2 regions of the Streptomyces sp. NPDC027962 genome follow, and region 2 is predicted to be linked to the other one. Evidence: riboswitches for the same ligand, from Rfam matches in the RefSeq annotation. Region 2 holds a riboswitch; the other holds the start of a gene.
The links. Region 2 has a riboswitch for S-adenosylmethionine ahead of thrC (threonine synthase). Riboswitches for the same ligand answer to the same signal wherever they lie in the genome.
Positions count from the first base shown of each region.

Region 1: another riboswitch for S-adenosylmethionine. It lies ahead of ACZ4SA_RS10455 (aminotransferase class V-fold PLP-dependent enzyme); the one in region 2 lies ahead of thrC (threonine synthase).

Region 1 is NZ_JBVHTA010000008.1:93,413-108,794, reverse strand. It holds gene ACZ4SA_RS10470 (rhomboid family intramembrane serine protease) at 78-809, shown strand; gene ACZ4SA_RS10465 (Lrp/AsnC family transcriptional regulator) at 806-1,087, shown strand; gene ACZ4SA_RS10460 (glycerate kinase) at 1,140-1,382, shown strand; gene ACZ4SA_RS10455 (aminotransferase class V-fold PLP-dependent enzyme) at 1,390-2,751, opposite strand; SAM riboswitch class IV at 2,930-3,047, opposite strand; gene trpD (anthranilate phosphoribosyltransferase) at 3,162-4,253, opposite strand; gene qcrB (cytochrome bc1 complex cytochrome b subunit) at 4,406-6,031, opposite strand; gene qcrA (cytochrome bc1 complex Rieske iron-sulfur subunit) at 6,028-7,104, opposite strand; gene qcrC (cytochrome bc1 complex diheme cytochrome c subunit) at 7,101-7,910, opposite strand; gene ctaE (aa3-type cytochrome oxidase subunit III) at 8,003-8,623, opposite strand; gene ACZ4SA_RS10425 (response regulator transcription factor) at 8,805-9,206, shown strand; gene ACZ4SA_RS10420 (L,D-transpeptidase) at 9,220-10,479, opposite strand; gene ACZ4SA_RS10415 (cytochrome c oxidase subunit 4) at 10,600-10,998, opposite strand; gene ctaD (aa3-type cytochrome oxidase subunit I) at 10,995-12,734, opposite strand; gene ctaC (aa3-type cytochrome oxidase subunit II) at 12,731-13,735, opposite strand; gene ACZ4SA_RS10400 (aminotransferase class V-fold PLP-dependent enzyme) at 14,008-15,382, shown strand, end outside.
Region 2 is NZ_JBVHTA010000003.1:287,598-302,979, reverse strand. It holds gene ACZ4SA_RS04735 (alpha,alpha-trehalose-phosphate synthase (UDP-forming)) at 1-1,028, opposite strand, end outside; gene ACZ4SA_RS04730 (hypothetical protein) at 1,211-1,549, opposite strand; gene ACZ4SA_RS04725 (glucosyl-3-phosphoglycerate synthase) at 1,588-2,556, opposite strand; SAM riboswitch class I at 2,718-2,845, shown strand; gene thrC (threonine synthase) at 2,863-4,158, shown strand; gene ACZ4SA_RS04715 (MoaD/ThiS family protein) at 4,197-4,472, shown strand; gene ACZ4SA_RS04710 (cold-shock protein) at 4,920-5,123, shown strand; gene groL (chaperonin GroEL) at 5,440-7,062, shown strand; gene ACZ4SA_RS04700 (alanine/glycine:cation symporter family protein) at 7,348-8,802, shown strand; gene ACZ4SA_RS04695 (alpha/beta hydrolase) at 8,941-9,156, shown strand; gene ACZ4SA_RS04690 (MFS transporter) at 9,141-10,364, opposite strand; gene ACZ4SA_RS04685 (hypothetical protein) at 11,118-11,969, shown strand; gene ACZ4SA_RS04680 (serine hydrolase) at 12,001-13,596, opposite strand; gene ACZ4SA_RS04675 (Uma2 family endonuclease) at 13,783-14,463, opposite strand; gene ACZ4SA_RS04670 (hypothetical protein) at 14,520-15,362, opposite strand.

The DNA.
Region 1 (15,382 bases), on a different contig from region 2:
CCCTACGGCCTCGCGGGTACCCCATGTCGCGGCGAGGCACTCTGTACCGTTCGGTCCCGCTAAGCCATGCTCTGTCCATGATCAGTCGGTGGGGCACGGCCAGGCATACGATCCGGAACGCGGTGAGAGGTCCCGCCGTGACATACGGCCTGATCGCGGTCTGCTGCGCGATCTTCGTCATCAGCCCGGTCTCCGGTCTGAACCTCTCGTACGGCCTCGGCGACCGGCTGCTCGCCGCTCAGGCGGCGTACTTCGAACGGTGGGGGGTGATCCCCGCCGAACTGATGGCGGGCTCGCCGGGCGCCCTGCTCACTCCGCTCACCGCCCTGTTCGTGCACGGCAGTTGGCTGCACCTGCTCGGCAACATGCTCTTCCTCTTCGTCTTCGGCGCGATGGTCGAGGAGCGGATGGGCCGGCTCGCCTTCGCCCTCTTCTACACGGGGGCCGGCTATCTCGCGCTGCTCGTCTACGCGGCGGTCAACGACGACTCGGAGCAGACCCTGGTGGGCGCGTCGGGGGCCATCTCCGCCGTACTCGGAGCGTTCCTCTTCCTCTTCCCCAGGGCCCGGGTGACCAGTCTCTTCCCCTTCCTCTTCTTCCTGCCGCTGCGCTTCCCCGCCTGGGCGGTACTGATCTTCTGGTTCGTACTGCAGTGGCTGGCGGCCAGGGGCGCGGGCAGCGGGCCGGGCGTCGCGTATCTGGCGCACCTGGTGGGGTTCGGGGCGGGCTTCGTCTACGCGTGGGGCCGCTACGGACGTGGGACTAGAGTGAACACATCTGCAGCGACCGAGGGAGAAAGCCAGCCGTGATCACCGCGATCGTGCTCATCAAGACCAGCGTGGACCGTATCCCCGAGATCGCCGAGTCGATCGCCGCGCTGGACAGCGTCAGCGAGGTCTTCTCCGTCACCGGCACCTACGACCTGATCGCCATGGTCCGGGTGGCCAGGCACGACGACCTGGCGGATGTGATCCCCGGCCGGATCAGCAAGATCCAGGGCGTCGAGGCGACCGACACACACGTCGCCTTCCGTACCTACTCCCAGCACGACCTGGAGGCGGCGTTCGCGATCGGCCTGGACGCGTAGCGCTGGAGGCGGCACCCCGGCCGGTCGCGAACCGCGGGCCGTTGCGGCGGAGGTGGCGCACCGGGCCCGGGCCGCCGCCGCGCTCGTGCTCGGCCTCGCCCTCGCCCTCGCCCTCGCCGGAACCCTCGGCCACGGCGTCCGCGCGATCATCACCGCGGGCGTGGACGCCTACGGGTCGATCGTGCCGGCGCCCGTGCCGCTGCCGGAGGCGCTGGACCGCGCCGGTGAGCTCCTCGCCGACACGGCCGAACGTGCGCTCGGGATGGTCCTGGTGGGGACGCGGCTCGCGGCGTGAGCGGGCGTCAGCCGCGGTCGGGCACGCAACGGCCGTCCTCGGTACGGTACTTCCACTGCGCACCGTCGCGGACCAGTTCCTTCACGGCGCTCACGAACCGGTCCAGGTGCTCGTCCGGAGTGCCCGCGCCGAAGCTGACCCGGATGGCGCCCCGGGCCTTCTCCCCCGGCTTCGCCTCCGGCGCGCCGCACTCGCCGACGTCCTGCTGGTCGCCGCCCAGCAAGGTGCGCACCAGCGGGTGGGCGCAGAAGAGGCCGTCGCGCACACCGATGCCGTACTCGGCGGAGAGCGCCGCGGCGAAGTGCGAGCTGTTCCAGCCCTCCACCACGAAGGAGATGACACCGACCCGCGGCGCTTCGTCGCCGAACAGGGACAGCACCTTGACCTCGGGCACCTCGGCGAGCCCCTCTCGGACCTTCTCGATCAGGAGCCGCTCCCGGGCGACCAGTGCGTCGAACCCGGCCTCTGCGAGCGCCTTGCAGGCGGAGGCGATCGAGTAGACGCCGATCACGTTCGGGGAACCGGCCTCGTGCCGGGCGGCCGTGGTGTGCCACTCGACGTCCACCCCGCCGTCGGTCCGCCGTGTGACCTTCCGGGAGGCGCCACCGCCCGCCAGGTACGGCTCCGCGTCCTGCAGCCAGTCGGACCGCCCGGCGAGCACACCGGAGCCGAACGGCGCGTACAGCTTGTGCCCGGAGAAGGCCACCCAGTCGACATCCAACTCCCTTACGGACACCGGGAGGTGGGGCGCCAGCTGGGCGGCGTCGAGCACGATGCGGGCGCCGTGGGCGTGGGCGGCGGCGGCGAGCTCCTTCACCGGCCACAGCTCACCGGTCACGTTGGACGCACCGGTGACGCAGACCAGCGCGGGACCGTGGGGGTCGCGGTCGGCGAGCGCGTGCTCCAGGGTCCGCACGGCCTCGGCGGGCGTACGGGGCGCGTTCAGGTACGTCACGCGGGCGTCGCTCCACGGCAGCAACGAGGCATGGTGCTCGGTCTCGAAGACGAACACCTCGCAGCCGGCCGGCAGCGCGGCGGCGAGCAGGTTGAGCGAGTCGGTGGTGGAGCGGGTGAAGACGACCTGGTCGGCGTCCCGGCAGTCGAGGAACTCGTGGACCACGGTCCGGCTGTTCTCGAACAGGTCCGTGGACAGCTGGGAGAGGTAGCCGGCCCCGCGGTGCACGCTGCCGTAGTACGGGGCGTACGCGGCCACGTCGTCCCAGACGCGCTGAAGCGCGGGGGCGCTGGCCGCGTAGTCGAGGGCGGCGTAGCCGACTTCACCGCCGGTGACGAGCGGAACGGTGACGTCCCGGCCGAGGACCGGCAGCGGGGCGCAGAGGGACAGGTCGGAGGTGGTGGCGACAGACATGGCGAACTCCCGTACGGGCAGGCGAAAACGGTGCGTCGACGCAGCACAGGGCGGAGCACCGCTGGAGAAAAGGGTGACCGGAGAAGGGGCTGGGATGCCCTATCGCATTCGCTTGCTCACGAGACTGCTCCCTTGAGGACCAGGACCCCAGGGACACGGCATTCGACGATGCCGCGGGGGTCCGCGCTTGCCGCAGACCTCGCTGCCTGCGGCCTGGTCTTCACCCGGGGCACCCCGCCACGGACGGAGGGTTGCCGGACAGCGGGCCGGGGCCGTAATCGCTGTCACTCATGACCTTGGGACGCATCCTGCCATACGTCTCGCATGACGCAAGGGCGCGGTCCACGATCCGGACCGCGCCCTTGCGTCATGCGTGCGGCGGCGTCATGCGTTGCCGCGCCCTTGCCGCGTCATGCGTTGCTGGCCGCCACCCAGCGCTCCAGCGCCGCCCGCGCCGCACCCGAGTCGATCGACTGGGCCGCCCGGGCGACCCCGGCCGCGAGCTGCTCGTTCAGCGTGCCGTCCGTCGGCTCCAGGGCCGCGAGCGCCGCCGCCGAGTTGAGCAGCACCGCGTCCCGTACGGGGCCGGTCTCGCCGCCCAGCAGCCGGCGCGCCACATCGGCGTTGTACGAGGCGTCGGCGCCGCGCAGCGCCTCGACGGGCACGAGCTCGATGCCGATGTCCCGCGGGTCGAACCGGTCCTCGCGCACCGCGCCGTCCCGTACCACCCACACCCGGGACGTCGCGGTCGTCGTCAGCTCGTCGAGGCCGTCGTCGCCGCGGAAGACGAGCGCGGAGGAGCCGCGGTCGGCGAGCACACCGGCCAGGATGGGCGCCATCCGCTCGTCGGCGACACCGGTGGCCTGCGCCTTGACCTGCGCCGGGTTGGTCAGCGGGCCCAGGAAGTTGAACGTGGTGCGGATGCCCAGCTCCTTGCGGGCTGCGGCCACGTGCCGCAGCGCGGGGTGGAACTTCACGGCGAAGCAGAAGGTGATCCCGGCCTCTTCGGCCACCTGGGCAACCCGCTGCGGAGTGAGCTCCAGATTGACGCCGAGCTTCTCCAGGACGTCGGACGCGCCGCTCGCGGAGGACGCGGCGCGGTTGCCGTGCTTGACGACCTTCGCGCCCGTGCCTGCCACGACGATCGCGGACATGGTGGAGATGTTGACCGTCCTGGCGCCGTCACCGCCCGTGCCGACGATGTCGACGCTCGGGCCGGGCACGTCGATCAGGTTGGCGTGCCGGTACATGGTCCGTACGAGTCCGGAGATCTCCTCGACCGTCTCCCCCTTGGCGCGCAGGGCGACGGCGAAGCCCGCGATCTGGGCGTTGGTGGCCTCGCCGCTGAGGATGCGGTCCATGGCCCACGCGGTGGCCTCGGCGCTCTGGTCGCGGTTCTCGAGGAGGGCGTTCAGGACGCTGGGCCAGGTGGGGGTCCCCCCGGACGGAGTCTGGGGGAGGGCCAGCCCGCTGTCGCCGCCGACCGGGGTCACAACGTTCATGGTCCACTCCTGGGTCCACAAGCCAATAGGGATGGTTCCACCCTATCCAGCCCCGGGGACGGCGAAGAGCCCCGTCCAGCGAATGGACGGGGCTCTTCGCCTGGCTGCGCCGGGAGGTGATCCCAGCCGTGGCGACGTATCAGCTCAGGTGATCAGTGGTGGCCGTGGCCGCTGGTGATCTCCTTGTACTCCTCGACGGTCGCCTTGGGGATCTGCGTCCCCTCGCCGTAGTAGCCCTTGCTGAGCCTGGCGCGCAGCTTCTCCCTGCGCGTCACCTTGCGCCGGACGCCGTTCTCGTCCACCTCGGGGCCGATCTCGGCGGGCTCGTACTGCTCGTGCGCGGTCAGCTTGTACCGGTCGCCCTGCGCCAGCGGCTCGTGGACCTCGACGAACTCACCGTGCGGCAGACGCTTGATGATGCCGGACTCGCGTCCGTGCAGCACCTTGTCCTTGTCGCGCCGCTGCAGACCCAGGCAGATCCGCCTGGTGATGACGAACGCGAGAACCGGTCCGACGAAGAACGTGATGCGCACGAACCAGGTGATCGCGTTGATCGACATGTGGAAGTGCGTGGCGAAGATGTCGTTTCCGCCACCCAGCAGCATGATCACGTAGGCGGTCACCCAGGCGACGCCCAGCGCGGTGCGCGTCGGAGCGTTGCGCGGGCGGTCCAGGATGTGGTGCTCGCGCTTGTCGCCGGTGATCCACGACTCGATGAACGGGTACACCGCGAGCGCCCCGAGCATGAGGCCGAAGAGGACCAGCGGGACGAACACCCCCAGGGCCAGGGTGTGGCCCCACAGGTTGATCTCCCAGCCCGGCATCACCCGGACCAGCCCCTCCGCGAAGCCCATGTACCAGTCGGGCTGGGCGCCGGTCGAAACCATGTCCGGCCGGTACGGGCCGAGGGCCCACACCGGGTTGATCGTGAACAGGCCGGCGATGATCGCGATGACACCGAAGACCAGGAAGAAGAAACCTCCGGCCTTGGCCATGTAGACCGGCAGCAGCGGCATGCCGACGACGTTCTTGTTCGTACGGCCGGGGCCCGCGAACTGCGTGTGCTTGTGGTAGAAGACCAGGATCAGGTGCGCCACCACGAGCCCGAGCATGATGCCCGGCAGCAGCAGGATGTGGATCGAGTAGAACCGCGCGACCATGTCGTGGCCGGGGAACTCGCCGCCGAACAGGAACATCGAGATGTAGGTGCCGACGATCGGCGTCGCCAGGATCGCGCCCTGCGTGAAGCGGACACCGGTGCCGGAGAGCAGGTCGTCCGGGAGCGAGTAACCGGTGAAGCCGGTGAACATACCCAGGACGAAGAGCAGGAAGCCGAACAGCCAGTTGATCTCACGCGGCTTGCGGAACGCGCCGGTGAAGAACACGCGCATCATGTGCACGAACATCGCCGCGAGGAAGATCAGCGCTGCCCAGTGGTGGATCTGCCGGATGAGCAGACCGCCGCGGACGTCGAAGCTGATGTCCAGGGTCGAGGCGTACGCCTCGGTCATGCGGATGCCCTGCATCGGCACGTACGAGCCGTGGTACTCGATCTCGTTCATGCTCGGGTGGAAGAACAGCGTCAGATACACACCCGTGAGGATGATGATGATGAAGCTGTAGAGCGCGATCTCGCCCAGCATGAAGGACCAGTGGTCCGGGAAGATCTTCCGCATGTTGGCCTTGGCCAACGAGTAGATCCCGAGCCGGCCGTCCGCCCAGTCGGCGACCCGCTCACCGGCGGGCGCCTTCTTCTGCGTTTCTGTCTGTGTACTCATCCGCGCTCCCAGAAAGACGGACCGACGGGCTCTTCGAAGTCGCCGAGCGCCTCGAGGTTGCCCTCGGCGTTCACACCGATACGCAGCTGCGGAAGCGGGTGACCGGCCGGACCGAAGATGACGCGGGCGCCGTCGGAGAGGTCGAAGGTGGACTGGTGGCACGGGCAGAGGACGTGGTGCGTCTGCTGCTCGTACAGGCTGATCGGGCAGCCGACGTGGGTGCAGATCTTCGAGTAGGCCACGATGCCCTCGTGGGACCACTCGAGCTCCTGCTTGTCCTTGATGTCCTCCGGCTGGAGACGGACGATCATCAGGGCGGCCTTGGCGATCTCGGTGTTGAAGTTGTGGTCGCTCTCCTCCAGGCCCTCGGGCATGGCGAAGGTCAGCGAACCGACCGCGACGTCCTCGGGACGCAGCGGCTCGTTCGTGTTCATGTTGATGAGCTGCTTGCCCTTGGCCCACAGGGTGTTGCGCAGCTTGTCCTCGGGCAGCGGGCCCAGTTCACGCAGCAGCACGACGCCGGAGAGCGGCACCATGGCCAGCGCGCCGAACATGGTGTTGCGGATCAGCTTGCGCCGACCGATGGCGGACTCCCGCGCACCGTCCGCGAAGTCGGCCATGACCTTGGCCTTGACCTCGGGAGCGGCCTCGATCGCGTGCCGGTCGTCGGCGACCTCCACGTCGGACATCAGGGTGCGCGCCCAGTGGACGGCGCCCGCGCCGATGCAGAAGAGCGCGAGACCCAGCGTCACGCCCAGCGAGAAGTTCAGCGCGCTGATGTGACCGAACGGCCAGATGTACACGATCTTGTCGACCGGGAGAATCACGAACGCGGCGATGAAGCCGACCGTCGCGAGCATCGACAGCGTGAACAGAAAGGCGACGGCACGCTCGGAGCGCTTGGCGGCACGCTCGTCGATGTCCTGGATGCGCGGCTTGTGGGCCGGCAGTCCCGGGTCGGCGAACGGCTCGTCGTGGCGCTGTGCGACGGCGGTGGTGCCACCGTGGGCCGCGTCGTGCGCGGCGCCCTGCTCTGCGGGCAGGTTCTCTTCTGGAATGTCTTGGCTACTCATGACTTCTTGGCCTTAGCGGTGTGGGCCGCGACCCAGATGGCAACAGCGATCAGCGAACCGAGACCGAAGATCCAGCCGAAGAGACCCTCACTGACGGGGCCCAGGCCGCCCAGCGCGAAACCGCCGGGGGTCGGCGTCTCGTCGCCGTTCACGGTCTTGACGTACGCGATGATGTCCCGCTTCTGCTGCTCGGGCATCGTGGTGTCGGGGAAGGAGGGCATGTTCTGCGGGCCGGTCTGCATGGCCTCGTAGAGGTGCTTCGGGCTGACGCCCTCCAGGCTCGGGGCGTACTTGCCCTCGGTCAGCGCGCCGCCCTCGCCGGTGAAGTTGTGGCACTGGGCGCAGTTGTTGCGGAACAGTTCGCCACCCTTGGCGATGTCCGCGCCCTCGGGGCTGTACTGCTTCTCGGTCGGCGTGATCGGACCGGCGCCCAGGGAGGCGACGTACGCCGCGAGCTGGTCGATCTCGGCCTGCGAGTACACGACCGGCTTCTCGGGCACCTGCGCGCCGGGCTGCTGGGCGGGCATACGGCCCGTGCCGACCTGGAAGTCGACAGCGGCCGAGCCGACACCGACCAGGGACGGGCCGTCTGTGGTGCCCTGACCGCCGGTTCCGTGGCAGCTTGCGCAGCCGACGGTGTAGAGCTTCTGCCCCTCCTTGATGGCGAGGGACTGGGCGGTGTCATCGGCCTGCGCCTTGTCCGCGGGTGCGAACGCGGCGTACAGCCCCCCAGTGGCCGCCAGCGCGAGGAGTAGGACGACGACCGCCGCCAGCGGATGGCGTCGTCGTGCGGAGAGCTTTTTCACGGATTACCCCGGTGTCAGGATCTTCTGCGTCGGTGCTTCTGGACTGTGTCTGCTTCAGGCGGTGCCCGCTCGGGACGAACCGCCCGCGCCGATTACTTGATCATGTAGATCGTGGCGAAGAGGCCGATCCAGACGACATCGACGAAGTGCCAGTAGTAGGACACGACGATGGCGGCGGTTGCCTGCTCGTGGGTGAATCTCCTGGCCGCGTAGGTCCTTCCCAGGACCAGCAGGAAGGCGATGAGACCGCCCGTCACGTGCAGGCCGTGGAAGCCGGTGGTCAGGTAGAACACGGAACCGTACGGGCCGGACGAGAGCGACATGCCCGCGTCCCTCACCAGCTCGGTGTATTCCAGGACCTGACCGCCGATGAAGATCGCACCCATGACGAACGTGATGATGAACCACGTCCGGAGCTTCTTCACGTCACCGCGCTCGGCGGCGAAGACGCCGAGCTGGCAGGTGAGGGAGGAAAGCACCAGGATCGTGGTGTTGGTCGCCGAGAACGGGAAGTTCAGGTGTTCCGCCTGAGCCGTCCAGTACTCGGTGCCCGTCACCGATCGCAGGGTGAAGTACATCGCGAAGAGGGCCGCGAAGAACATCAGCTCGGAACTCAGCCAGATGATGGTTCCGACGCTGGTGAGGTTCGGTCGATTGACCGACGGGTGCGCGTGCCCGGTTTCTACTGTCGTTGCTGTCGCCACGACCGACATTATGTCGGTCGCTTATCCCGCCCTCACTCCGGGGGGTGCCGTTCGGAGTGTTCCCACCCTCAACGGGTCTCCCGAGCGGGCCCGAACGGCCCATCGAAGCCCTGTCCGAACCGGTGCTGACAGGCAGTGGGACGGAGTAGCATCCGGCAGACAAGCCTGATCGAACGAGTGCGGAGGAACAATGCAGTCGAGCGCCACGGTCCTTGTCTACAGCGACGACGCGAACACCCGCGAGCAGGTCGGGCTGGCGACCGGCCGCAGGCCCGCCGCGGATGTTCCTCCCGTGCGCATCGTGGAGTGCGCGACGCTGCCCGCCGTTCTCAAGGCCCTGGACGAGGGCGGCATCGATGTGTGCGTGCTGGACGGGGAGACGGTTCCGGCGGGCGGCATGGGCGTGTGCCGGCAGATCAAGGACGAGATCTTCGACTGCCCGCCCGTCCTGCTGCTGATCGGCCGCCCGCAGGACGCCTGGCTGGCCACCTGGAGCCGCGCGGAGGCCGCGGTGACGCTGCCGGTGGAGCCGGTGGAGTTCGCCGCCTCCCTCGCCTCGCTGCTGCGCCGCCGGCTGTCCATCGAAGCCTGACGCGACGGGCCGGTCAGACGGCCGGACGCAGACGGGCCGAGACGGCGGTGACGTGGCCGTTCGAGGCCTCCGAGCCCGGCACCAGAGCGCTGCCCTTGCGCCATTTGTCCCAGGACACGTTCCACTCGCCGAAGCCGTTCCCGAACGTGTCCATCATGTTGCCGTAGCTGTTTATGACCTTGACGATGTCACCCGGACGAACGGTCTCGTAGAACCACTTGGCGTTGGCCATGGACATTCCGGTGCAGCCGTGGCTGACGTTCGCGTAGCCCTGCGAGCCGACGGACCACGGCGCCGCGTGCACGTACTCACCGCTCCAGGTGATGCGTGTCGCGTAGTAGACGGGCAGGTCGTACGACTCGGAACTGCCCGCGGCTATGCCGATGCTGGTGCTGCGCATCCGGACGAAGTACTCCTTGCCCAGCACGACCTTGATGCCGTTGCGGGTTTCGAAGCCGGGCTTGCCGGTGGTCACCGGCATGGTCTTGATCACTTCGCCGTTTTTCATGACCGTCATGGTGTGCGACGCGGCGTCCGTGACGGCTTCCACGTGGTCACCGATGGTGAGCTTGAGCGGCTTGGAACGGCCGCCGTAGAGCTTGCCCGCGACCTTGACGCCGTGGAGGTTGCTCGTGGCGTTCACGACCGCGCCGGTGGGCCAGTACTCCTTGGGCCGGTAGTGCAGGGTCTTGTCGTCGACCCAGTACCAGGCACCTTCCACGACGGGCTTCGACGTGACCTTCAGGGCGCGTTCGACGACCGCCCTGCCCTTGCCGTCGGTGACGGCGAGGCTGAGTTTCGCGGTGATGGGCTGCGCCACGCCGTACGTGCCCGCCTGCGGGCCGAACTCGGCGGTCAGGAACCTCTTCGCGGGCGCCGTCTCGAAGACCAGCGTGCGCAGGCCCGGCGCGCCGTCGTCGTCCTCCGTGGAGACCCTTACGGTGTATTTGGCGCCGGCGGAAAGGGGGGCGGTGGAGCGCCAGCGGACGCCGTCCGCGGCGAGTTCGCCGGCCAGGTAGTGGCCGGCGTCGTCTATGACGGTGACATCCGTGAGGCGGCCGTCGTCGCCCTTCGAGGTGACCTCGAGGGGCTTGTCGGGATCCACCTTCGAGCTGCCCGGCTCGGCGTTGAGGCTCACCTGCTGTCCCGCGTCGTACGGGGCCGCGGACAGCGGATGCCTGTCCGGTTCGCCGCACGCGGTCGCGACCACCCCGAGGGTCACGACCAGCACGGTGCAGCTGACAAAAGCGCGCATGCGAGGCGTCTGGTTCATAACCACACGCTATGAACGGTTGTCAGCCGCGGCGCGCCGGATGACTGCAAACGAGTGGGCCCGGATCACCTCACTGGAGTGAGGTGATCCGGGCCCGTCCCGTGGTCCGCTCAGGCGGTACTACTGGTTCTGGCTCTCACCGCGGTAGTACTCGAAGACCCAGCCGAAAAGGCCGACCAGGATCAGCGGCAGCGAGAAGTACAGCAGCCACCACCCGATCGCCACGCCGAGGAAGGCGAGCGCACCGCCGATTCCCAGCGAGAGCGGCTGCCAGCTGTGCGGGGAGAAGAACCCCACCTCGCCGGCCTCGTCGGCCACGTCGGCTTCCTTGTCGTCCTGCGCCATGGCGTCCACCCGCCTGGCCGTGAAGGCCAGGTAGTAGCCGATCATGACGCTCAGACCGAAGGCCAGGAAGAGCGCGGTGGTACCGGCCGGCTCCTTCGACCAGACGCCGTACAGGATGGCGACGGCGAGGATGAAGACGCCCAGCCAGAGGAACATCTTGCCCTGGATCTTCACTTGCCGGCCTCCTTGCCACCGAACAGCGCGGTGTCCTTCTGCCCGTGGTTCTCGAGCTCCTCCATGGCGGCGATCTCCGGGTGGTGGAGGTCGAACGCCGGGGATTCACTGCGGATGCGGGGCAGGGTGAGGAAGTTGTGCCGCGGCGGCGGGCAGGACGTGGCCCACTCGAGCGAACGGCCGTAGCCCCAGGGGTCGTCGACCTCGATCTTCTTGCCGTACTTCGCCGTCTTCCAGACGTTGTACATGAAGGGGAGGATCGACAGGCCCAGCAGGAACGAGGCGATCGTCGAGATGGTGTTCAGCGCGGTGAAGCCGTCGGCCGCGAGGTAGTCCGCGTAACGACGCGGCATGCCCTCTGCGCCCAGCCAGTGCTGCACCAGGAACGTGCCGTGGAAGCCGATGAACAGCGTCCAGAAGGTGATCTTGCCGAGCCGCTCGTCCAGCATCTTGCCCGTGAACTTCGGCCACCAGTAGTGGAATCCGGCGAACATCGCGAACACCACGGTGCCGAAGACGACGTAGTGGAAGTGCGCGACGACGAAGTACGAGTCCGAGACGTGGAAGTCCAGCGGCGGTGAGGCCAGGATGACGCCCGTCAGGCCACCGAAGGTGAAGGTGACGAGGAAGCCCACCGTCCAGAGCATCGGTGTCTCGAAGGACAACGAGCCCTTCCACATCGTTCCGATCCAGTTGAAGAACTTCACGCCCGTCGGCACGGCGATCAGGAACGTCATGAAGGAGAAGAACGGCAGCAGCACACCGCCTGTGACGTACATGTGGTGCGCCCAGACCGTCACGGACAGACCCGCGATCGCGATCGTCGCACCGATCAGGCCGATGTATCCGAACATCGGCTTGCGGGAGAAGACCGGAATGATCTCCGAGACGATGCCGAAGAACGGCAGGGCGATGATGTACACCTCTGGATGGCCGAAGAACCAGAAGAGGTGCTGCCACAGCAGCGCGCCGCCGTTGGACGCGTCGAAGACGTGCGCCCCGAACTTTCGGTCCGCCTCCAGGGCGAACAGCGCGGCCGCCAGGACCGGGAAGGCGAGCAGGACCAGCACACCGGTCAGCAGCACGTTCCAGGTGAAGATCGGCATCCGGAACATCGTCATGCCGGGAGCGCGCATGCAGATGATCGTGGTGATGAAGTTGACCGAGCCGAGGATCGTGCCGAAGCCGGAGAAGGCCAGACCCATGATCCACATGTCGGCGCCGACACCCGGCGAGCGGACGGCGTCCGACAGCGGGGAGTAGGCGAACCAGCCGAAGTCGGCCGCACCCTGCGGGGTGAGGAAGCCGGCCACCGCGATCAGCGAGCCGAAGAGGTACAGCCAGTACGCGAACATGTTCAGACGCGGGAAGGCCACGTCCGGCGCGCCGATCTGCAGCGGCATGATCCAGTTCGCGAAGCCGGCGAACAGCGGCGTCGCGAACATCAGCAGCATGATCGTGCCGTGCATCGTGAACGCCTGGTTGAACTGCTCGTTCGACATGATCTGCGTGCCCGGCCGGGCCAGTTCGGCGCGCATGAAGAGCGCCATCAGGCCACCGATGCAGAAGAAGAAGAACGACGTGACGAGGTACAGCGTGCCGATCGTCTTGTGGTCGGTGGTCGTCAGCCACTTCACGACGACATTGCCGGGCTGCTTGCGCCTGACCGGCAGCTCGTTCTCGTACGAGTCTTCATCTGCCGCGGCGGCACCCTGGGGTTCGTTGAGGATGCTCACAGTTGGTTCTTCTCCGCATTCCTGGCCGGGTCCGTCTGCTCAATGCCCGACGGGATGAAGCCGGTCTGCCCCTTCTCGGCAAGCTCCTTCAGGTGCTGCTGGTAGCGCTCCGGGGAGACGACCTTGACATTGAAGAGCATCCGGGAGTGGTCGACGCCGCAGAGCTCGGCGCACTTGCCCAGGAAGGTCCCCTCGTCCTTCGGGGTCACCTCGAACACGTTGGTGTGGCCGGGGATGACGTCCTGCTTGAACAGGAAGGGGACCACCCAGAAGGAGTGGATGACGTCACGGGAGGTCAGGATGAACCGGACCTTCTCCCCCTTGGGCAGCCAGAGCGTGGGCCCCGGGTTGCCGGTCTGGGGGTTCCGGGTGCCAGGGATACCGGCGTCGTAGACACCCTCCGCACCCGCGGGGAAGTCGTTGCTGTACGCGTCCGGAATCGCGTTCAGTTCCTTGTTCGCGGCCGCGTCACCGGTCGCCGGGTCCCCGTCCACGTCCTCGAGGTAGTTGAAGCCCCAGCTCCACTGGTAACCGACGACGTTGACCGTGTGGGCCGGCTTGTCGGAGAGAGCGAGGAGCTTCGACTCATCACGTGCGGTGAAGTAGAAGAACACCGAGACGATGATGATCGGGACCACGGTGTACAGCGCCTCGATGGGCATGTTGTACCGGGTCTGCGGAGGGATTTCGACCTTGGTGCGCGTGCGCCGGTGGAAGAAGACGCTCCACAGGATCAGACCCCACACCAGCACGCCCGTGGCGAGCGCAGCCGCCCACGAGCCCTGCCAGAGGGAGAGGATCCGAGGCGCCTCCTCCGTGACGGGGGTTGGCATACCAAGGCGGGGGAAATCCTCCCAGTTGTATGAGCAACCGGAGGCGGTAGCCAGGATCAGGCCCGCAGTCAGCACCTGCGGCAGCTTCCGCCGCATCGGGCGCCGCGACATGGGGGTACCGCCCCCGCCCTTCAGGCGGTGGGGGAGGTCGGAGCCGTTGGGACTCACGTAGCGCCTTCCCGAGAGTCTCGGCCCGCGCGGCCGGCTGCGGCCGTCTCGCTGGTCGGTCGCCGGCCCTGACGCGGGCAGGGGTTTGGATGTTTATGCGGACCAAACCCTACTGGACGCTATTTGGGGTCGCGCGGGGAGGGTGCCCAACGCGCCGCCCGACACCCCGAAGGGGTGGCTGGGCCCTTCGGTGGACGTGAGGAGCGCCCCGGAATGCCCGCTTCCGGCAGGCAACTGACGCTCCCTCTCCTGACCGGGGTTAGCGTGACGACGTGCCCTACTTCGACGCTGCTTCCTCCGCTCCCCTGCACCCCGTAGCCCGCCAGGCCCTGCAGGCTTCCCTCGACGAGGGCTGGGCCGACCCCGCCCGGCTCCACCGCGAGGGGCGGCGCGCCCGGCTGCTTCTCGACGCCGCGAGGGAGGCCGCGGCGGAGGCCGTGGGATGCCGCCCCGACGAGCTCTTCTTCACTCCTTCGGGTACGCACGCGATCCACTCGGGAATCTCCGGAGCCCTCGCGGGCCGTCGGCGCGTCGGCCGCCGTCTTGTCGTCTCCGCGGTCGAGCACTCGGCCGTGCTGCACGCGGCAGCCTCCTGGGAGGCGGCCGGCGGCTCGGTGACCGAGGTCGGCGTGGACCGGCACGGGACGGTGGCCCCCGAGGCATACGCCGCCGAGCTCGACGACACCACCGCGCTGGCCTGCCTGCAGTCCGCCAACCACGAGGTCGGCACCGAGCAGCCGGTGCGCGAGGTGGCGGAGGCGTGTCGGGCCGTGGACGTGCCGCTCCTCGTGGACGCGGCACAGTCCCTGGCCTGGGGGCCGGTGGACGGGCACTGGTCGCTGCTCACGGCGAGCGCGCACAAGTGGGGCGGGCCGGCGGGGGTCGGGCTGCTCGCCGTACGCAAGGGTGTCCGGTTCGCCCCGCAAGGCCCCACCGACGAGCGGGAGTCCGGGAGGTCGCCCGGCTTCCAGAACCTTCCGGCGATCGTGGCGGCGGCGGCCTCCCTTCGTGCCGTACGCGCCGAGGCGGCGGACGAGGCGGCGCGGCTCCGGGCACTGGTCGACCGGATCCGCGGGCGTGTGCCGGAACTGGTACCCGATGTGGAGGTCGTGGGCGATCCGGTACGGCGGCTGCCGAACGTGGTGACGTTCTCGTGTCTCTATGTCGACGGAGAGACCCTTCTGCACGAGCTGGACCGGGCGGGCTTCTCCGTGTCCTCCGGCTCGTCGTGCACGAGCAGCACGCTGATCCCGAGCCATGTGCTGCGGGCGATGGGGGTGCTGTCCGAGGGAAACGTACGGGTCTCCCTGCCGCTCGGCACGTCGGAGGCGGACGTGGACGCCTTCCTGGACGTGCTTCCGGGGGTGGTCCGCCAGGTACGCGAGCGGCTCGGCGCGCCGGCTGGGCCTGCGGGGGCGGCGTCGCCGTCGGGGTCCTGCGCCGAGGGGCCGGGCGCGCCGGAGCCGTCCGCCGGGTCCCTCGTGGTCGACGCGCTGGGCCGCCGGTGCCCGATCCCGGTGATCGAGCTGGCGAAGGTCATCGACGACGTCCCGGTCGGCGGCACGGTGACGGTGCTCTCCGACGACGAGGCGGCACGCCTGGACATCCCGGCGTGGTGCGCGATGCGGGGGCAGGAGTACGTGGGGG
Region 2 (15,382 bases):
GTGTAGTCGCGGTAGACCGCGAGATCCTGGCGTGAGGGATAGGCGAGCGCGATGTGCACGACCCGCTCGCGCCACTCGGGGTGCTGCCCCAGCAGCTCCCGGTAGGCCAGCAGCCCCCGGACGATGTTCTTGGACAGTTCGGTGCGGTCGACGCGCACGATCGTCTTGCGGCCTTCCCCGGCCTGCTCGCGCAGGGCGGCCATGCGCTCGTCGACGTCCGGCCGGTTGGCGCGCTCGCGCAGGAAGTCGGCGTCGGCGCCGAGCCCGTGCACCCCGAGCCGGGTCCGCCGGCGGCCGTGGCCGGGCATCCGGTACTCGAAGGCCGGCTCCTGGTCCTTGGGCCACCGGGACGCTCCGTCGTACTGGGACAGCACGGAGGCGGCACAGCTCTGGAACGAGCGCATCCAGCGCTTGGTCAGGAACCCCAGCCGGTCCGCGCCCAGCATCCCCAGCAGCAGCTCCTCCGCGATGTCGGACGGCAGCATCGCGAAGTACTCGGGCGGCGCCCACGGGGTGTGCGAGAAATGCCCGATCCGCAGGTCGGGGCGGAGGTCACGGACCATGCCGGGTACCAGCGCCAGGTGGTAGTCCTGCACCAGGACCACCGCGTCGTCGGCGGCCTCCTCGGCGATCGCTTCGGCGAACGCCAGGTTGCACAGCCGGTACGCGCTCCACTGCCGCCGGAAGTCCCGGTCGAAGGCCGGCTCCAGCGGCGTCTGGTACAGCATGTGGTGGACGAACCACAGTACCGAGTTCGCGATGCCGTTGTACGCGTCGGCGTGGACGGCCGCGTCGATGTCGAGCATCCGTACGCCGGGCTCTCCCACCCCGCGCCGTACCGCCTCCCGGTCGCCCTCGCTCAGCGCCGAACACACCCACAGCGATTGCGCGTCGGAGCCGACGGCCGACAGGCCGGAGACGAGGCCTCCACCGCCACGGCGGGCGTCGAGCCCTCCGTCCTCGGTCAGTGTGTACGAGACAGGGCCGCGGTTGGACGCGACGAGGATCTGTGCTGCGTCGGAGACCATGTGCCGAAACCTAGCCCGTACCGCCGGGCCTCAAACGTGTGGTTTCGGGCGGGCTGCGGGCCGGGCTGCGCTCGGTCCGGGCCCGGTGCGGGGGCGGGCGTCCCGTGGCTGCGCGTACCCGCCGCGGGTGGCCGGCGTCCGGTGCCCGCACACCCCCTTCGCGGGCCGGGCCCGGGCACAGGTCAGTGGTCGCGGCGCCGGCCGCGGGTGGCCGCCACCGCGACGATGCCCGCCGCGGTGAGGCTCAGGGCGACGCCGCCGAGCAGCCACAGCTGTTCCGCCGTACCACCGGTGCGAGCCATCTCCACCTGCTGTTCGCGGGGCGTGTCCTGCTCCGCCGGGGTCGCCGACGCCGGGATCGCGGCGGCCGGCAGTGCCGTCGCCGGGGCGGCCGGGCCGAGCGCCGCGGCGGCGGTGACCGCCAGCGTGCCGATGAGCCGGGTCAGCCGCTCACGGTCTCCGGAGGGCGCGGCCCTGCGGTGCCTGCCGCGCGCCGGTACAAGAAATCCGATGAGTCCCATACATCGGAAATGTAGGCAAAATGATTGGCGGTTCCTGGTTATGCCGCGCGACGCGCCGCGTACTCACCGATCTCGAGCATCGGCGGACGCTCCTCGGTGTCCACCCGGTAGGTCCGCGGCGCGAAGCCGTCGTCGACCCGCTCGAACTGGGTGATCGACGGGCGCACCAAGTGGGGGCGGGACAGCCGTAGTTGGGCGGTGCGGTAGATCGTCGCAGCCATCCTGCCGAGCGCCTGCCCGTCCTGGTGGCGGTGCTTGCGGGTGCCGACGTCGACCTGCGCGAGGGCGTCCAGGCCGACCAGGTTCAGCGAGTCGACCAGCAGGCCGAGCTCCACGCCGTAACCGACGGGGAAGCGCAGCTGCTCCAGCAGCGAGCGCCGTGCCGCGTACTCGCCGCCCAGCGGCTGGACGAAGCCGGCGAGCTGCGGCCAGTGCAGATTGAGCAGCGGGCGGGCCACCAGCTCGGTCACCCGGCCGCCCTGGGCCGGTGTCCCGTCGGGGCCGGGCGCGGCACCCCCGCCCAGCGGGCGGTCGTACATCGCCTTGACGAACTGCACCTCGGGCTCGGTCAGCAGCGGACCGAGGATGCCGGAGACGAAGTCGGAGGAGAAGTCGCGCAGATCCGCGTCGACGAAGCAGACGATGTCACCGCTGGTCACCAGGAGTGACCGCCACAGTACCTCTCCCTTGCCGGCCACGGCGGGCAGTCGCGGCAGTATCGAGTCCCGGTGCACCACTCGCGCCCCGGCTGCGGCGGCCACCTCGGAGGTGCGGTCGCTCGAGGCCGAGTCGATCACCACCAGATCATCGACGAGCGGGACGGCCTCCATCAGCTCCCGGCGGATGATCGCGACGATGTCCCCGACCGTCTCTTCCTCGTTCAGCGCGGGAAGCACGACACTGACCGTCGACCCCTGCCCGACCTTGGCGGACATCAGCCGGTCGAGCGAGCGATCGGATGCGGACCAGGAGCGCCGGCTCAACCAGCGCGCCACCTCATCGAGCACGTCGCGTCTCCCTTGGCAGCAGGTCGTGTGATCCATCTCGCGGGTCGGACGACTATCTCAACCGTCCGGGGCTTCGGTTACAGTCTTGAGCAACGCGAACGACCCCCGCATCTCGGGGGTCCGAGCACACAAATGCCCGGACCGCACGTCCGGTGCCATACCGCTCATCCAGAGGGGCAGAGGGAACGGCCCGTTGAAGCCCCGGCAACCCTCCCGCCGACCGCGAGGTCACGGTGGGGAAGGTGCCAATTCCGTCTTGTGGCGAAGTGCGTCACGAGGAAGATGAGGAGAAAGGGCCTCGACATCATGGCTGCGCAGACTGTCGCCAGCACCCCCGCCACCACGCCGGTGGATCTCGGACCCGCCGCCGCACTCTCGTGCCGCGAATGCGGACAGCGCTTCGAACTCGGCCCCATCTTCGCCTGCGCCGAGTGTTTCGGGCCGCTCGAAGTCGCCTACGACCTGCCGAGCGGCGACGTCGAGAAGCTCCGCGCCCAGATCGAGGCGGGCCCCGCCAACATCTGGCGCTACGCCCCCCTGCTGCCCGTCCCCGCCGACGTGGCCGACAAGCCGAACCTGAACCCGGGCTGGACCAAGCTCGTCAAGGCCGACAACCTCGCCCGCGAACTGGGCGTCACCGGCGGACTGTTCATCAAGGACGACTCCGGCAACCCGACGCACTCCTTCAAGGACCGCGTCGTCGCCCAGGCCATCGAGGCCGCTCGCGCCTTCGGCTTCACCACCCTGTCCTGCTCATCCACCGGCAATCTCGCCGGTGCGGTCGGCGCCGCCGCCGCGCGGGCCGGCTTCCGCTCCTGCGTGTTCATCCCGCACGACCTCGAGCAGGGCAAGGTCGTCATGGCCGCGGTGTACGGCGGCGAGCTCGTCGGCATCGAGGGCAACTACGACGACGTGAACCGCTTCTGCTCGGAGCTCATCGGCGACCCGCTGGGCGAGGGCTGGGGCTTCGTCAACGTCAATCTGCGCCCGTACTACGCGGAGGGCTCCAAGACCCTCGCGTACGAGATCTGCGAGCAGCTCGGGTGGCGGCTGCCCGACCAGCTCGTCGTCCCGATCGCGTCCGGCTCCCAGCTGACGAAGATCGACAAGGGCCTGCAGGAGCTCATCAGGCTCGGACTCGTCGAGGACAAGCCGTACAAGATCTTCGGCGCCCAGGCCGAGGGCTGCTCGCCGGTGTCCACGGCCTTCAAGGCCGGGCACGACGTCGTACGCCCGCAGAAGCCGAACACCATCGCCAAGTCGCTCGCCATCGGCAACCCGGCCGACGGACCGTACGTGCTGGACATCGCGCGCCGCACGGGCGGCGCGGTCGAGGACGTCGACGACGAGCAGGTCGTCGACGCGATCAAGCTGCTGGCCCGCACCGAGGGCATTTTCGCCGAGACGGCGGGTGGCGTGACCGTGGGTGTGACGAAGAAGCTGATCGAGGCGGGCGTGCTCGACCCGGCGCTCACCACCGTCGTCCTCAACACCGGTGACGGCCTCAAGACCCTCGACGCGGTCGCGGAGACCTCGCAGGCGACCGCCGTCATCCGCCCGAGCCTGGACGCGTTCCGCGACGCGGGCCTGGCCGCCCACTGAATCCGCAACCCGCCGTACTCCGCCGAGAGGTGACGAACATGAGCGTCAACGTCCGCATCCCCACCATTCTCCGTACGTACACGGGCGGCCAGGCCGAGGTCCCGGCGGAGGGCGCGACCCTCGCCGAGGTCATCGCGGACCTGGAGAAGAACCACACCGGCATCGCTGCCCGCGTGCTGGACGACCAGGGCAAGCTGCGCCGCTTCGTCAACGTCTACGTGAACGACGACGACGTCCGTTTCGAGCAGGGTCTGGAGACGGCCACGCCGGACGGCGCGGGCGTGTCGATCATTCCGGCGGTCGCCGGCGGCTGATGAAGGCGGCTGACGAAAACGTGGTCGGACGACCGAGTCAACCCCAGAGATTTACCCGCAGTTACTGAAATTGCCCCCTCCGCGAGAGAAGCGGAGGGGGCAATTCTGCATGGTTGAGCGCGATAGGGTCTGGGAAGCCCCCTCCGCCGGCCGCTCGAGAATGCCTTCAAGTTCCGCAAGAATGCAGCCAAAGTGTGCGATCGAATTGCCTCTTAGGCGTCGTTTGCCGGGCCCGACTTGCCCCTGAATTACATGAATTCACATGAATCAGCCGATCGGTCCTGCCCAGATTTCTCGTCCGATTGACCTGTTGCAGAGGGCAGTTGGGCGGATACATTCAGCCGCGGTCGACGCGTTCCGGCGCACACCCCTCCTGCTGGGGTGGAGGTCTGACCCAGGTCCGCGAAGTGCGGTCCTGCGCAAGGGCCAGTAATAGGGGAGTTAGGCATGGCTCAGGGCACCGTCAAGTGGTTCAACGCGGAGAAGGGGTACGGCTTCATCGCGGTCGACGGTGGTGCGGATGTTTTCGTCCACTACAGTGCGATCCAGATGGACGGGTACCGCACCCTTGAAGAGGGTCAGCGGGTCGAATTCGAGATCTCGCAGGGCCAGAAGGGTCCGCAGGCGGACATGGTCAAGCTCGCCGTCTGATCTGTTCCAGGCGCGATCGGCCACCGACGCACTCACGCACGAGGGGCCCGCATCCCGGTCAACGGGAGGCGGGCCCCTCGTCCGTGTGCGCGCAACGCCCGGGCGCGTCCGCATCCTCGAGGTCGCTTGCACTCTCGGGGGTCGAGTGCTAATCATTGGCGTTAGCACTCTCCCAGTGAGAGTGACAGAACTTGGATCGGGTCGGTGAGGTCCGCACGCCTGGTGGGGCAAGGAACCACAGGGCAGGCAGGCCGTCCGTCGCGGGCGCCGAATGCGATCCGAAGCAATCCACCCCAGTCCGGGAGGACCACTTCACATGGCCAAGATCATCGCGTTCGACGAGGAGGCACGGCGCGGTCTCGAGCGCGGGATGAACCAGCTCGCCGACGCCGTCAAGGTCACCCTTGGCCCCAAGGGCCGGAACGTCGTCCTCGAGAAGAAGTGGGGCGCCCCCACGATCACCAACGATGGTGTTTCCATCGCCAAGGAGATCGAGCTCGAGGACCCGTACGAGAAGATCGGCGCCGAGCTGGTCAAGGAAGTCGCCAAGAAGACGGACGACGTCGCCGGTGACGGTACGACCACCGCGACCGTCCTCGCCCAGGCGCTCGTCCGCGAGGGCCTGCGCAACGTGGCCGCCGGCGCCAACCCGATGGCCCTGAAGCGCGGCATCGAGAAGGCCGTCGAGGCCGTCTCCGGTGCCCTGCTCGAGCAGGCCAAGGACGTGGAGACCAAGGAGCAGATCGCCTCCACCGCCTCCATCTCCGCCGCCGACACCCAGATCGGCGAGCTCATCGCCGAGGCCATGGACAAGGTCGGCAAGGAAGGCGTCATCACCGTCGAGGAGTCCCAGACCTTCGGTCTGGAGCTGGAGCTCACCGAGGGTATGCGCTTCGACAAGGGCTACATCTCGGCGTACTTCGCCACCGACATGGAGCGTATGGAGGCGTCCCTGGACGACCCGTACATCCTGATCGTCAACTCCAAGGTCGGCAACGTGAAGGACCTCCTTCCGCTGCTGGAGAAGGTCATGCAGTCCGGCAAGCCGCTGCTGATCATCGCCGAGGACGTCGAGGGCGAGGCCCTGTCCACGCTCGTCGTGAACAAGATCCGCGGCACCTTCAAGTCCGTCGCCGTCAAGGCCCCGGGCTTCGGCGACCGCCGCAAGGCCATGCTCAACGACATCGCCATCCTCACGGGCGGCACGGTCATCTCCGAGGAGGTCGGCCTCAAGCTCGAGAACGCCGGCGTGGACCTGCTGGGCCGCGCCCGCAAGGTCGTCATCACCAAGGACGAGACCACGATCGTCGACGGTGCCGGTGACAGCGAGCAGGTCGCCGGTCGCGTCAACCAGATCCGCGCCGAGATCGAGAACAGCGACTCGGACTACGACCGCGAGAAGCTCCAGGAGCGCCTCGCGAAGCTGGCCGGCGGCGTGGCCGTCATCAAGGCCGGCGCCGCGACCGAGGTCGAACTCAAGGAGCGCAAGCACCGCATCGAGGACGCCGTTCGCAACGCGAAGGCGGCCGTCGAGGAGGGCATCGTCGCCGGTGGTGGCGTGGCCCTGCTCCAGGCCTCCTCGGTCTTCGAGAAGCTCGATCTCTCGGGTGACGAGGCGACCGGCGCCAACGCCGTGAAGCTCGCGCTCGAGGCCCCGCTCAAGCAGATCGCCGTCAACGGTGGTCTCGAGGGTGGCGTCATCGTCGAGAAGGTGCGCAACCTGCCCGTCGGCCACGGCCTCAACGCCGCGACCGGCGAGTACGTCGACATGATCGCCGAAGGCATCATCGACCCCGCGAAGGTGACCCGCTCTGCCCTGCAGAACGCGGCCTCCATCGCGGCGCTGTTCCTCACCACCGAGGCCGTCATCGCCGACAAGCCGGAGAAGGCCGCCGCGCCTGCCGGTGGCGGCATGCCGGGCGGTGACATGGACTTCTGATCGACCGACAGGTTGATCAACCGTCCTTGACCGAGGGCGGCACCCCACTCCCAGGGGGTGCCGCCCTCGGGCGTCGCTCCGTGCGCTTCGTGCGGGAGAAACCGGCACATAATGTGAGATGCCGCACGGCCGAGATGTCTTTTCAGGGGGGCGGGGCCCTGGTTAGCTTCCGAAAGCTTTGAACGGAAGAAGTGCTTCCGCGGCCGAGGCCCTCAGCAGTACGCGACCCGTACGCAGCGGCCCGAGCCGAGCCCCGACTCACAAAGACCCGGGACGCACCACATCATGAGCACGCTCAACACCTGGATCGTCGACATCAACGATGTCTTCTGGACCTACCTGCTGATCCCGCTGGTGGCCGTGGCCGGCCTCTGGTTCACCTTCCGCTCCAGGGCGGTCCAGCTGCGGATGCTCCCGGACATGTTCCGGGTCTTCAAGGACAAGTCGGGGGACGGCGTCTCCCCCTTCGGCGCGTTCACCATCTCGGCCGCCGCCCGGATCGGCACCGGCAACATCGCCGGTGTGGCCACCGCCATCACCATGGGCGGACCCGGCGCGGTCTTCTGGATGTGGATGATGGCCCTCATCGGCGGCGCCTCCGCGTTCGTCGAGTCCACCCTCGCCCAGCTGTACAAGGCGCGCGGCAAGGAGCCCGGCACCTACCGCGGCGGCCCGGCGTACTACATGGAGCGCGCTCTCGGAAAGCGCTGGCTCGGTGTGCTGTTCGCCGTGCTCATCACCCTGACCTTCGGATTCGTCCTCACCGCGGTGCAGTCCAACACCATCACGGTGGCCGTCGACGGTTCCATGGGCGGCACGGACTCCGGCTGGTTCGCCCCGGTGCTCGGTATCGTGCTGGCCGTGCTGCTCGCGCTGGCCGTGTTCTTCGGCGTGAAGCGCCTCGCCGCGGTCACCAAGGTGCTCATCCCGGTGATGGCGGGTGTCTATCTGCTGCTCGGCCTCGTGGTCGTCCTCTTCAACATCACCGCGATCCCCGGCATGGTCGCCGACATCGTCGGCGGCGCGTTCGGCTTCCGCGAGGTCGCGGGCGGCGCGGTCGGCACGGCGATCCTTCAGGGCGTTCGCCGCGGCATGTTCTCCAACGAGGCCGGCATGGGCTCGGCCCCCAACGCCGCCGCCTCCGCGGAGACCAGTCACCCGGTCAAGCAGGGCCTGGTGCAGACCCTCGGCGTCTACTTCGACACGCTGGTCGTCTGCAGCATGACCGCGTTCATCATCCTCAGCGCCAACCCGACCCTCGGCGAGCGCGGCGGCGCGGACGTCACCCAGACCGCGCTCAACGTGGCCCTCGGCGACTGGGCGGGGCACATCCTCACGCTGGTGGTCTTCATGGTCGCCTTCAGCTCCATGATCGGTAACTACTACTACGGCGAGTCCAACATCCGCTTCATCACCGGCAGCTCGTCCGCCATGACCGGCTACCGGGCGGCCGTCCTGGCCTGCGCCGTACTCGGAGCGATGGGTTCGGTGAGCGTCGTGTGGAGCCTCGCGGACATCACGATGGGCGCGATGGTCCTGGTCAACCTGATCGCGATCCTGCCGCTGTCGGTGATCGCCTTCCGGCTGATGGACGACTACACGGCCCAGCGCCGCGCCGGCCTGGACCCCGTCTTCACCCGGGACCGCGTGCCCGGTCTGAAGGGCGTGGAGTGCTGGGAGCCGGCCGGCACGGACGCCGACGGCGAGCAGCAGCTCACCACGGCGCACGGCGGGCGGTGACACGGACCTCTGATCCTTTCAGGATCGGGACCTGTCCGCAGGACCGAGGGCGGTACCCCGTTCACTGGGGTGCCGCCCTCGGGCGTTCCCGAGCTCCGGACCGGGGCGGCTCGGGGCGGACACCGGCACCACACCGTCGTGGACGACTGCCCGGTGGCCGGCGACCGTGCCGTGGCGCCGGCCGACCTGGCCGGCGCCGGGATCGACCCGGCTCATCCGGAGCGCCGTCCCCGCGGACAGCGCTCCGGCGACGGCGCCTACCGCGCCCACGACAACGACTGTGGCGACGCGACCGTCACCCGCTTCCTGCTGACCGGCGAACGCCCGGAGCGCGACCGCTACTGCGCCTCCTGACCGGCCGGCGCGGTCGCCGGACGCCGTGAGCGGCCCAGGGCGGCCGCCACCAGCAGGTACGGCAGGCCCAGCAGGGCGAAGACGGCACCGTGCGAGGCGTGCGGGGACAGGGCCGCGTACGCGCCGTAGGCCAGCAGGGAGGCGATGTTGGTGCCCAGGCCGGTCAGCGAGGTGACGGTGGCCCTGCTCGGGCCGGTGATCGCCGACTGGAGGCGTACGTCGGCCAGCACGTCCGCGAGCTGAAAGACGCCGAACGCGACGCCGAGCAGCGCGAATCCGGCGGGCGTGCCGGACAGTGAGCCCAGGGCGAGCGCGATGGTGGCCACCGCGACCAGCGTGCCGACCGTACGGTCGGTGAGTCGTTCGCCCGGCCCCACCAGCAGCGAGCCGAGCGTCACGCCCACCCACACCACCAGCACGAGCAGGGGGACGGTCCCGGTCGCGACGCCCGTGGAAGCGGCGAGAAGTGGCACGTACTCGTCCAGCACCCCCCAGATCGACGTGATCACGACGGCGAGGGTCATCGTCCGCCGGACGGTTCGACTGCTGCGCACCTCGGTGATGCCGGAGCGCAACGTCGCGATGCAGCCGGGCCGTTCAACCTTCTCACGGTGGACGGCGGCGCGGTGTTCGGGGAGTGTCGCGCCGACCGCCGCGCACAGCAGACAGGTGCCGACGCTGGCGCCCCACACCAGGGTCTGACCGCCGAAGGCGAGCGCGGGCGCAGCGGCTGCGGTGGCGGCGGCCGTCGCCGCCATGCCGACCGCTGCGGCCCCGCCCATGATCTGCCCGTACCGGTCTGCGGCGCCGAGCCGTTCGAGTTCGTCGTGCACGAGGGCTTCCGTCGAGCCGGACCGCAGGGAGCCCCCGACGGCCCAGAGTGTGAAGCCGGTGGCGTAGGTGAGGTACGAGGGCGTCAGTGCCCACAGGGCGAAGCCGACGGCCGTCAGCAACGGACCGGCGACCATCATGACGCGGCGGGACACGACGTCGGCCCATACGCCGGACGGCACTTCCACCACGAGGCCGGCGATGCACCAGATGGCGAAGAGCGAGGAGATCTCGGCAGTGGTCAGGCCGTTCTCGGCGAACAGCAGGGCGTAGAGCGGGTAGAGGAGGACAAAGTCCTCAAGTCCCACGTAGGCGTACAGTTTTCGCCGCAGACTGCGGACGCGGGGGTCGGCCGGGCACGACAAAAGGGCGAGCATGCGTGTGGTCCTTCGGAGGAACGGACGGGGGACGCCGGGTGCTCACCCGTGGCGGCGGCCCGCGACAGCCCGTTCCTGGACCCGCTGCGGTGGATCAATGTCGTCGTCGGCTCATGCGTCCGATTTTACGCTCGGGGGTGGGCCTTGGGCTTCTCGATTTCGTGGGCGACGCAGGCGGCCGCGCAGCCGGGGCGGTGACGGCTGCGGCAGGCCGCGCCCGCTGGGCAGCGAGCAGTGCTGCCCGGGTCCCGGCCCGCTGCTGATCCACCCGCCGCTCGTGGACGCCGTGCCGTGCCTCTGCGGCACTCCCACGCGATGGCGTCTCGACGGTCCTGCCGAGGGGCCGCTGAGCATCGTGAGCCCCGGCCGGGCAGAGTGCGTACAGCCGTCCGGCGGGCCGGGCTTCCGTATGCAGTTGGGCCACTGCGAGGGGCCCCGTGGTTCGTCCTCGAGCCCATCGTCTGACGGTCTGACAGGACCCGGGCGACGGTCGTGCGCGGTGGTCAACCGCCGTCCTCGGCAGGTTGGTTCGACTTTCTGGAATGATCGGCGGACCACTCCGGGAAGGACGCAGGCGTGACATTCGGGGGACAGAATCCGTACCGCCCGGCTGGGCAACCATACGGGGGTGTCCCTCCGCACCCGGGCGTGCCTCCGCAGCCGGGCCCGCCGCCGTATCCGCCGTACTCGCCCTACGGTCCACCCCCGTACCCCGGCCCCGCACCGTATCCGCCGTACGGTCCGCCCCTGTCGTTGTGGCAGCAGCTCCGGCAGGACGAATGGCCGCCGCTGAGCGAGGTGTTGCGGCGCATGCGCCGGATGCCCGGCTGCCTGTGGGTGGTGGGCCTGCTGTGCGTATGGCCCGCGTTGCTGGTGCTGGTGGGCTATCCGACAGCCCGATCCGCCCGTCGGCAGGCGCGGCTGCGGTTTCCCGCGCACAGCATCCGCCGGTTCCACGACCCCGACGTGTGGCGCGTGCAGAAGACGAGGGCATGGGCGGCCCTGGTGGCGTCCTTCCTGATCCTCGCCGCGTACGGCACGGCGGCGGACTGGGAGGAGGTGCAGAACCAGTACCTGTTCCGCCTGGTGATCACCCCGTGGCTGCTGCTGCTCACCGCGCCCGTCGTGCTCGTCGTCCTCTTCCGGCTCGCGCCGCCGGCCGCGCGACCGGGGATGCGCACCCGCCTGCGGCCCGCGGTCCGCTCGGTGCTCTGGTACTTCGGCGCGTTCACGTCGGTGCCGCTGCTTTTCGCGGGCGTGATGCTGCTGAGCCGGACGTATCAGGGCAGCGCCGTCGGCTCGTTCATCACCCTCGCGCTGCTGCTTCCGGTCATGTGGGTGCTGTTCTTCGTCGTGTTCGCGTCGACGACCGCGATCCGCACCGCCTTCAACACGGCCGATGTGCACGCGGCGCTGCCGGCTCTGCTCACCGGGGTCCTGGTGTGGGAGCTGGCGGCCATCAACCTGGCGACGGCCGGGATGCCGCCGGGCCCGCCGCTCGTCCAGTTCCTCGCCGTCCTCGGCGGCCCGGCGTCGGTGACGGCGGTCGCCTGGTGGGAGATCACGCGGCTGCGTACGCGTTACGGGGTGACACTGCGCGGTTGAGAGACCTGACGGGGGTGCCGCCCTGCGTGCGCTAGTCGCGTGTGAACGTGCCGAGCCCCGTCTTGTCGAGGCTTTCCACACGGACCTTCGAGGCCTTGCCGGCCGAGTCGACGGTGAAGGTGACGCCGGTCCGGCCGACCGCGTTCTCGCCCACCGTGGTGAAGCTGAAGGTGTTCCCGTCGTAGTGCGTGAGCGGGAACCGCAGGGGTTTCGGACCCAGTTGGACGGTGAGCCGGCCGTCGGCCGCGGCGGTGACCGTGAGCGGACCGTAGTAGTCGTTGCGGTAGGTCCCCGTGTACGTGTCGTCGGGCTGCGCCTCGGCCGCGTCGGCCGGCGGCCTGGCGTAGTCGGTGGGGGAGCGGGCCTCCTGCTCCTCCTGTTCGTAGACCTCGCCGATCCTGGTCAGCCAGTCGCCCGTCGGCTTGCCGTACTGGGCCGTGTCGTAGAAGTTGAAAGCGATGGCGTCCGCGAGGCCCACCGGCTCCCCGTTGGTGAGGACGACGATGCCCAGCTGTTCGCTCGGCAGCATGCTGACGTTGGTGTTGGCGCCGAGGGCGAACGCGCCGGAGTGGCTGAGCCGGAGCCTGCCCTGGTCGTCGTAGCCCACGTTCCACCCGAGGCCGTAGAAGCCGGCGCGGCCCGAGGGGGTGGCGGGGGGCTGGGAGACGATCTCGGGGAGGTGGGTGCGGGTGAGCGGGGCCGTGGGGATGATCTGGTCGTCGCCGAGTTTGCCGCCCGCCAGTTGCAGCCGCATCCAGCGGGTCATGTCGCGGGCCGTCGAGCTGACCCCGCCGGCGGGGGCCTGGGCGTCGGCGTCGCGTACGTACTTCGGCTCCCAGGCACCGTCCGCCTTGACGTGTGTGACCGCCTTGTTGCCCGACTTCTCGTAGTCGGCGAAGCGGGAGCTCGTTGCGTTCATGCCGGCCGGTGAGTAGAGCGTGTCCTCTGCCAGCTTCTCCCAGGTGGTGCCCTTGGCGTTGGCCACGGCCTCGGAGGCGGCCGTGACGCCGAAGTTGGTGTACGCGTACGAGGCACGGAAGGGGGCGAGGGGCTCGTAGCGCAAGTGCGAGAGCACGTAGTCCCGGTCGTAACCGAGGTCCTCGAGCAGATCACCCGCGTGGTCGGGCAGCCCGCTGCGGTGCGAGAACAGGTCGGCGACGGTGACGTGTTCGGTCACCCACCGGTCCCCCAGCGCGAAGCCGGGGAGGTGTCCGGCCACGGGATCGTCCCAGGCGATCGCCTTGTCGCCGACCGCTCCGGCGACGACGGTCGAGGCCAGCGGCTTCGACAGCGACGCGAGCTGGAACACGGTGTCCGGCGTGACGGCGCCGGGCTTGCCGGTCTCCCGTTCGCCGAAGCCCTTGATGTGGACGACCCGGTCCTTGTGGACGACCGCCACGGCGACGCCCGGCACGCCGGTCCGCTTCATGCCGTCGCGGACGATGCCGTCGAGCCGGGCGACCGCGTCGTTCACCTGCACGTCGGTCAGCTGGGGCGGTGGTGGTGGGGGCCCTGCCGCGTCGGCGGCCGTGACACAGGTCGCCGCCAGCAGGGAAGCCAGGGCCGCTGCGGTGAGCGCCCGGCTCCTGCGGTGTCCCGACCTCCGTTCGACACCCATGCGCTCCATTCAACGCCGGGACAGGGCCTGTGTCGCGCGCTGAGGATCGGTGCTGGTCACGGGGTCACCAGGTCGCGGGGCCGTCGGTGGGCTCGTCCCTGGGCCTGCCCGGGGCCACGGCTGCGACGTGGCGGGACGGGCGGAGCCGGACCTGATGCGGTGGATCAATGTCGTCGTCGGCTCATGCGGCCGAGGCTACGCCTGGGTGTAGTCCTTGAGCTTCGCCGTTTCGAGGGTGATGTTGACGGGGGAGGGGAGGCGGACGGTGTCGCCGTAGAAGTAGGTCCGCACCAGCCGGTAGATGCCCTCCTCCGGCTCGCTGTGGACGACGAGGGTGTCGGAGTCGCGGTCGATGAGAAGGTAGACGGGGATACTCGCCGCTGCGTAGCCGTCGCGCTTGTCGACGCGGTCGCGGCGGCCGGTGTCGGAGTCGTATGAGGTGACCTCGACGGTCATGAGGACGCCGTCCGGATCTGCCCACTCGCCCGGCTGAGTGATGAAATGGTCTATTGGGGCGAGCGCACCGTCCGCCCTGGCACGGCCTGCCCGGTACGTCTTCACCGTCAGGCCCTGTTCCGGATAGAGCGCCAGCTCAGGGCGCTGCTGCATGCACTGCCGCAGCAACCACATGACGATGGCTCCGTGAGGCATGTCCGGCACGGGCTTGACCTCTAGCTTTCCGTTAATGAGTTCGAGCCGCACCGTCTCCGGGGCCTTCCTCGCCAGTTCCTCGAAGTCCTCGACGGAGATCGGGCCGGGCTTGACCACCAGCCGTCCGTTGACGATCCCGAGCTTGACGCCCTCAGGGGCGTTGTCTGCCAGTTCCTCGAAGTCCTCGACGGAGATCTCGGGGTTGTCGGCGCTGATGCGGGTCATGGCGTCGCCTCCTCCCCTCCATCGTGCCCCGTGGCGGGGCCGGGTGAGCGGCACTGTCATGTCTGTGTCCTTGTCGTCTCGGGCTTGCGGGTCGCCGCCGCGCGGGCCTCGGCGGCGTGGGCGCGGACGCGGGCGGCGGGGAGAGCCGGTGGTGCGGGCGGCGCCGCCCCGCGGCAGCGGGCGCAGGCACCGTCCACGAGGGCGTGGGACGGCCCCGGCGCGCCGCACTTGCCGCATTCGAGGACGCGGATCGGCGGCGGGACACGGACGGGCTCCGGCGGGAGCTTGTCGGTCAGGCGGCGGCGGGCGAGGGCGGCGGGGGCGTGTACGGGGGACGGCAGCCCGGCCGTCAGCGCATGCGTGATCCGGCGGGCGTCCGAACCGCGCGCGAACCACTCCTCCACCAGCGGCGCGAGCGCTTCGCACTCGGCGTGGGACAGGGACATCATGGGCTGTTCCCGGCCCAGGGCCGCCAGCAGGATGTACGCCCGCGAGCGGGTCGGCCGGCGTTTCTCGACCGGCACGTCCCCGCGCTGGAACGCCGCCCACCAGGCGTCGTCGCGCGCGGTGCGGGACCACCAGGTGCGGGTCACCCACAGGAGCGATCCCGCCTCGCTCTCCACCAGTTCGAGGCCGCGCCGCAGATGCCCGGCCTCGATGAGGCGGTTCAGGACGCGGGCGGTGGCGTACTGGCCGTAGGTGGTGTGCTTGGCCAGCGTCTTCACGGAGATGTCGCTGTTCTCGGGGAGCCTGTCGATGTACGCCGCGAGGGGCCGGTCACGCTTCGGGAGGTGGTCGAAGTCGTGGTCCGTGCGGGGGCGTTGGTCGGGCGCGGGGCGCTTGCCGTAGCCGGGGTTGGCGAGGGGGTGCGGGGCAGCACTAAGCTGGCAGTCAGCCATGGATCGAGTCTCTTTCGATC